Regions from separate parts of the Bacillus sp. 11B20 genome, predicted to be linked through region 2. Evidence: predicted binding sites of a transcription regulator. Region 2 holds the regulator's gene; the other holds the start of a gene.
What was found. The regulator Rex, encoded in region 2, represses fermentation and respiration genes when NADH is low (regulators of the CRP and FNR family bind a similar motif). The targets are predictions, from matches to a motif close to TTGTGAAATATTTCACAA.
Positions count from the first base shown of each region.

Region 1: the regulator Rex is predicted to act here: its motif matches at 1,691-1,708, upstream of ACN6NB_RS01555 (L-lactate dehydrogenase).

Region 1 is NZ_JBLZWZ010000005.1:139,890-143,313, forward strand. It holds gene ACN6NB_RS01550 (YfcC family protein) at 100-1,530, shown strand; gene ACN6NB_RS01555 (L-lactate dehydrogenase) at 1,748-2,695, shown strand; gene ACN6NB_RS01560 (L-lactate permease) at 2,739-3,424, shown strand, end outside.
Region 2 is NZ_JBLZWZ010000006.1:5,733-9,156, reverse strand. It holds gene ACN6NB_RS02845 (NUDIX hydrolase) at 23-646, shown strand; gene tatC (twin-arginine translocase subunit TatC) at 686-1,444, opposite strand; gene ACN6NB_RS02835 (twin-arginine translocase TatA/TatE family subunit) at 1,451-1,630, opposite strand; gene ACN6NB_RS02830 (redox-sensing transcriptional repressor Rex) at 1,658-2,311, opposite strand; gene moaC (cyclic pyranopterin monophosphate synthase MoaC) at 2,327-2,818, opposite strand; gene ACN6NB_RS02820 (ABC-F family ATP-binding cassette domain-containing protein) at 2,957-3,424, shown strand, end outside.

The DNA of each region.
Region 1 (3,424 bases), on a different contig from region 2:
TATTGATCTTAAATATCAACAGTGTTTATAATATAACACATCATTTGATTATTCTGAAAATTAAGTGAAATTCCGATCGGGACAAAGGGGTTTTGACACATGAAAACAGCGACAGTATCAGCACCAGAGAAACAGAAACGAAAACTTCAAATGCCGGATGCGTATGTTCTCTTATTTATGATTGCACTGATTTGTACGATAGCAACGTATTTTGTACCAGCGGGTGAGTTTGACCGAAAGACATCTGGGGAGATCACAACAGCCGTTCCTGGCAGTTATCACCGCATTGATCAATCACCAGTGAGTCCAGTAGGCTTTTTCACTGCTATACAAGAAGGGATGGTAGGGTCCGCTTCTATTATTTTTCTGATTCTATTTACGGGCGGAACCATTGCCATTTTGGAGAAAACAGGTGCTATTAACGGGATGATTCACCATGTCATCAGCCGGTTTCAAACGAAGCAATTATTGTTTATTTGTATTGTTGGGGGATTATTTTCAGTCCTTGGAACGACCGGAATTGTCGTGAACTCTGTTATTGGGTTTATTCCGATTGGCATCATTGTGGCACGATCCTTGAAATGGGATGCTGTAGCAGGAGCGGCTGTCATCTACATCGGCTGTTACGCAGGGTTTAATGCAACGATTTTATCTCCATCTCCATTAGGTTTATCACAAACGATCGCAGAGCTGCCGATCTTTTCTGGCATTGGCCTGCGTGTCATCATTTATCTTTGTTTCCTTATTTCTAGTATTGTGTACATCTATTTATATACAAGACGTCTGAAGAATAAAGACAAGGGAAGCATTCTTGGCGATCAATGGTTTCCTGCTAAGGGGCTTGGCGGAGCCGATGCGGAATCTGTGGACAAGCCTGCATTCACTGGCAGACATAAGCTGATTTTAGCGGTGTGCGGATTGTCACTTGGAGGGTTCTTATATGGCGCACTTCAGCTTGGCTGGACCGATAAGGAAATGGCCGGTGTGTTCATTTTTATGGCAATTGCAGCTGGACTGCTTGGAGGATTAGCGGCCAATGATATTGCGAAAACGTTTATTATCGGGTGTCAAAGCCTTGTATACGGCGCACTTATTGTTGGGATGGCACGCTGTATTTCGGTCATTTTAGAAAATGGGAAGCTGCTTGATACAGTGGTCAACGGCTTGGCGAGTATGCTGACAGGCTTTAGTCCAATTGCTGGTGCGATCGGGATGTATATTGCGAGTGCGCTTCTTCACTTTTTGATTTCATCAGGATCAGGAGAAGCCGTAGTCTTTATCCCGATTCTTGCGCCGCTCGCTGATTTAATGGGCATCACAAGACAGGTAGCTGTAGAAGCAGTAATGCTTGGTGAAGGGGTGGTCAACTGTATCAATCCGACTTCTGGTGTGTTGATGGCTGTGCTTGCTGCAAGTGGTATTCCTTATGTAAAGTGGCTGCGTTTTATGGTGCCGCTTGCCCTCATTTGGTTTGTCATTGGTCTTGTATTTATTTGTATTGGGGTCATGATCAACTGGGGCCCTTATTAAACATGTATGAAGCTGCCGAAGAGCGTTTGGCAGCTTTTTTCTTGTGGAAATATGTATGGAACCAGCGCTTTGAAAGCACAATAAATGTGTTCACAAATTCGCTACATATTTTTTTTGAGCAACCCCCTTGCAAAAGTTTGTGAAGTGTTGCACAATAAGAATGTGAAATACTTCACATAATAAAAACAGCCTAGTTTTACTCAGGAGGATGAGATAAATGACAAACGAAAAAGTAAACAAAGTAGCCCTTATTGGAGCAGGTTTCGTCGGCAGCAGTTATGCCTTTACATTAATAAATCAAGCGATCACAGATGAATTGGTTGTTATCGATTTGAATCAAGACAAAGCAATGGGTGACGTGATGGATTTAAACCACGGAAAAGCATTTGCCCCGCATCCTGTGAATACTTGGTATGGAGATTATGAGGATTGTAAGGATGCAGACATTGTATGTATCTGTGCTGGCGCAAACCAAAAGCCAGGTGAAACGAGACTTGACCTTGTTGAGAAAAATTTAAATATATTTAAAGGTATTGTAGACAATGTGATGAAAAGCGGATTTGATGGCATTTTCTTAGTTGCTACGAACCCAGTTGATATTTTGACATATGCGACTTGGAAATTCAGTGGACTACCAAAAGAACGAGTGATTGGCAGTGGTACGACGCTTGATACGGCAAGATTTAGATACATGCTCAGTGAGTATTTTGAAGCAGCGGCACACAATGTGCATGCGTACATCATTGGCGAGCATGGGGATACTGAGCTTGCTGTTTGGAGTCATGCGAATATCGGAAGTGTACCAATTACAGAATTAATGAAGAGAAATGATCAATACAAACAAGAAGACTTAGATGAAATCATGGAAAATGTCCGTCATGCCGCTTACCAAATCATTGAGAAAAAAGGCGCCACTTACTACGGCGTAGCAATGAGTTTAGCCCGCATTACAAGAGCGATCCTGCACAATGAAAACAGTATTTTAACGGTCAGCACTTACTTGGATGGTGAGTACGGAGCAGAAGATGTCTACATTGGTGTACCCGCCCTTGTGAATCGAAATGGTGCAACAGAAGTGATGGAGCTTGCTCTGGATGATACAGAGAAAGAAAAATTTGCACACAGTGTGAATGTGTTAAAAGAGATTTTGGCTCCTCATTTTTAATCAATCAAAAGCAACCTATCTGAGCAGAAAAGGATGAATCACTATGTGGCAGCAAATATATGATCCGTTTGGTAATGAATTCGTCAGTGCATTGGTGGCAATGCTCCCAATCTTGTTTTTCCTACTTGCATTAACCGTTTTTAAGTTAAAAGGTGTTTTAGCCGCTTGTTTTACCTTAATCGTCAGTTTTGTAACAGCTGTTTTCTTCTTCCATATGCCAGTTGAAAAGGCATTATCTGCTGTGCTGCTCGGTATATCTAATGGGCTGTGGCCGATTGGATATATCGTGATCATGGCGGTATGGCTCTATAAAATTGCCGTGAAATCTGGTAAGTTCGATGTCATTCGTTCTAGTATTGCAGGAATCTCTCAAGATCAACGTCTTCAGCTCTTATTAATAGGTTTTAGCTTTAACGCATTTTTAGAAGGTGCTGCTGGGTTTGGTGTACCGATTGCGATCAGTGCCGCTCTCTTAACAGAGCTTGGGTTTAAACCGCTGAAAGCTGCGATGCTCTGCTTAATTGCCAATGCTGCATCTGGTGCATTTGGTGCTGTAGGAATCCCAGTGATTACAGGGGCGCAAATGGGCAATATGACGCCGCTTGCGTTATCTCAAACCCTTGTATATACGATTCCGTTTATTTCATTCTGTATTCCGTTCCTACTCATTCTGATTGTAGATGGATTCAAAGGAATCAAAGAAACTCTGCCAGCCTTGCTTGTTGTGAG
Region 2 (3,424 bases):
TTTTTATGGAGGATGTAACTTCATGGAACATGAAAAACTTCGTTTCTTCAATGATCAGCATGAAACCATTGGAGCTGCCGCTCGTTCAGATGTCCACGCCCAAGGTCTTTGGCATGAAACATTTCATTTCTGGCTTCTTAAAAAGGAGCTTGGCACCGTGTATCTCTATTTTCAGCTAAGGAGTCCTGCAAAAAAGGATTTTCCTTCACTGTTTGATATCACCGCAGCAGGTCACCTTCTCGCAGATGAACAGCCTTCTGATGGCTTAAGAGAGGTAGAAGAAGAGCTTGGTCTTTCTATCCCTTTTGAGAACCTTACTTATACAGGAATCATAAAAGATGAAATTCACCTGCCTTCTTTCATTGACCGTGAGTTCTGCCATGTGTATCTTTATATGAATGAAGAAAAGCATATGGAAGTTCATCTACAGAAAGAAGAAGTTGCTGGTCTGTACAGAGCAAAACTGGTTGATGCACAGCAGCTTTTAACAGGATCATGTGAAAGAATTCGAATCGAGGGCTTTAAAGTTGATACAAACGGAGAACGACGTGAGGAAAGCAGGGAAGTACGTATTCGAGATTTTGTCTCGCATGAGCCCGCCTATTATGAGCACCTCTTTCACGCGATCAATCAATTTACACAATAGAAAAAGCATCGTGATCCCTTATTGGATCATGATGCTTTTTTATGAAACATAATGTTTTTCTTTCTCCTCTGTTTGCTGCATTTTGCGATAGGTCACTCTTGAAATGATAATGCTCACTTCGTATAAAACGAGCATTGGCAAGGTGACCATGAGGTGAGAAACAAGCTCTGGCGGTGTAATGAGTGCGGCAATGACAAGGAGGACAAAATAGGCATACTTCCGTATTTTTGATAAAAACATCGGTGTGATGATGCCGAGTCTGGTGAGAAACATCAACACGACTGGCATCTGAAACAAAAAGCCAAATGGAAGTGTTAGCTGCATTAGAAATGTAAAATACTCATGAATCCCAATGACTTGCTCTACATTTAAATCATTCGACATTCGCATCATAAAATCGACGACAAACGGAAATAAAATAAAGTAAGAGAAAGCCACACCGCTCAAAAATAAAAGCAGTGCAATCGGAATGTAAGCAAGTGTCACCTTTCTTTCTTTTTCATATAAGCCAGGACTCACAAACGCCCACAGCTGATATAAAATAACGGGACACGTCAAAACCAAAGCAATGACAAATGCGAACTGCATAAACACGTACAGTGGATCTGTAAGTTTAAATGCATTCAGCGTAAGTGTTGCCGCTTCATCGGTATTTTGTAAATACACAATGACCGGCTTAGCGAGAAAAAAACCAGCCACCATAAAGGCGACAAAAAACATCGCAATGATCACTAGGCGTTTTCGCAGTTCCACAATATGCTCCATAAGCGGCATATCTTTGACATTCATGAAGCTCATCCTATTCTACTGATCTTCTTTTTTCTTTTTTTCTTCCTGATCATCAGCTAAGCCTTTTGTGGCATTTTTGAATTCACGTAATGTATCTCCTGCTGCTCTTCCTAATTCAGGAAGCTTTTTCGGCCCAAAAATAATGAGCGCTACAATCGCAATCAGAATCAAACTCCCAGGACCGATCGGACCCATTTGCTCCACCCCCTTTACCCCTTTTCGTCAGTCCTCCTGCGTAACAGAGTAATGCTTTAAGAAATACACAAGAGACTGAAGTTCAACCGCCAAATCTATATGATGAATTCGAATGTGTTCCGGCACATTCAATCGAGCCGGCGTAAAGTTAAGGATTCCTTTGATGCCAAGGGCAATCAAACGATCTGTAATGGATTGAGCTGCTACGGCAGGTACTGTCAAAATTGCAACAGGGATATCTCCTACCTCTTGAACATGCTCTTCAAGCTTATCCAAATCATAGACAGGCACGCCGCCTATCTCACTTCCTATTTTACTCTCATTGACGTCAAAAGCCATTGAAATTTTTGTATTATTATTTTTTATGAAATTATAGTGTAAAAAAGCAGTCCCTAAATTCCCGACACCAATGAGCATGACATTGGTCATTTCATCTTGGTCAAGGGTCTTTCTGAAGAAGGTCAAGAGATAATCGACATTATAGCCATACCCTTTCTTCCCAAGTGCACCAAAGTACGAAAAATCTCGGCGAATGGTAGCAGAATCCACTTTGACTGCATCACTAAGCTCAGCTGATGACACCCTTTGTTTTCCTGATGCATGCAAATTTTTTAAAAAACGGTAGTAAAGCGGCAAACGTTTGGCTGTCGCTTGTGGAATTTTTGACTGATCTATATTCATATAAGGTCCTCCAACTTAAATATCAGATGCTCTGTGAAAATCACCGTTTTTCCCGCCTGTCTTTTCAATTAGATAGGTTGGACCGATGATCATGCCTTTATCAATCGCTTTGCACATATCGTAAACGGTCAGTGCACATACTGAAGCAGAAGTGAGCGCTTCCATCTCCACACCCGTACTTCCTTTTGTTTTCACCTGTACTTGTATGTTCAGGATGTGCGCATTTCCGTCTTCCTCCCAATTAAAGGAGATATCCACGCCTTTTAGTGCAAGCGGATGACACATTGGAATGATGGTAGATGTTTGCTTTGCTGCCATGATGCCAGCAACCTGTGCAACAGACAGCACATCCCCTTTTCCAATTTCATGCTGTTGTATTTTATGAAACACTTCTTTTATCATACGAACACTTGAAACAGCAACGGCGGTTCTCACTGTAGACGATTTGTCACTAATGTCGACCATCTTTGCTCTCCCCTGTTCGTTAAAGTGGCTAAATTGACTCATCTTTCAACGCTCCCTCACTCAAATGATACACTATTTTTTCCTATCTGTCTTTCATTTGAATATGGCGATTGTATGTAACATTTGCCGGTTTACTGCTGATAAGCTACACTTAACATATTATAGCAGAGGTGAAGTTACATGATGATTCTACAAGTGAATCAGCTGTCCAAATCGTTTGGCGCTGATACCGTTTTAACGAATATAAAATTGGAAGTCAAAGCAAGGGATCGAATTGCCATTGTAGGTCGTAACGGCGCAGGCAAATCCACGCTTTTGAAAATCATTGCCGGTCAAATGTCTTACGAGCAAGGTGAGATCATCAAACCAAAAGACCTATCGATCGGCTATTTAGCACAGCATACCGATGTGACGTCTACACGTACGCTAAAAGACGAATTATTATCGGTTTTTGATCATTTAAAAGAGATGGAACAAGAGATGAGAACCATTGAGGAGAAAATGGCTTCTTCCACAGGTTCTGAGCTGGAAGCCCTGATGAAAACCTATGACAGGCTTCAGCAGGAATTTAAAGATCAAGGCGGCTATCAATATGAAGCAGATGTCCGCTCCATTCTTCATGGACTCGGCTTTAGTCATTTTGAAGAT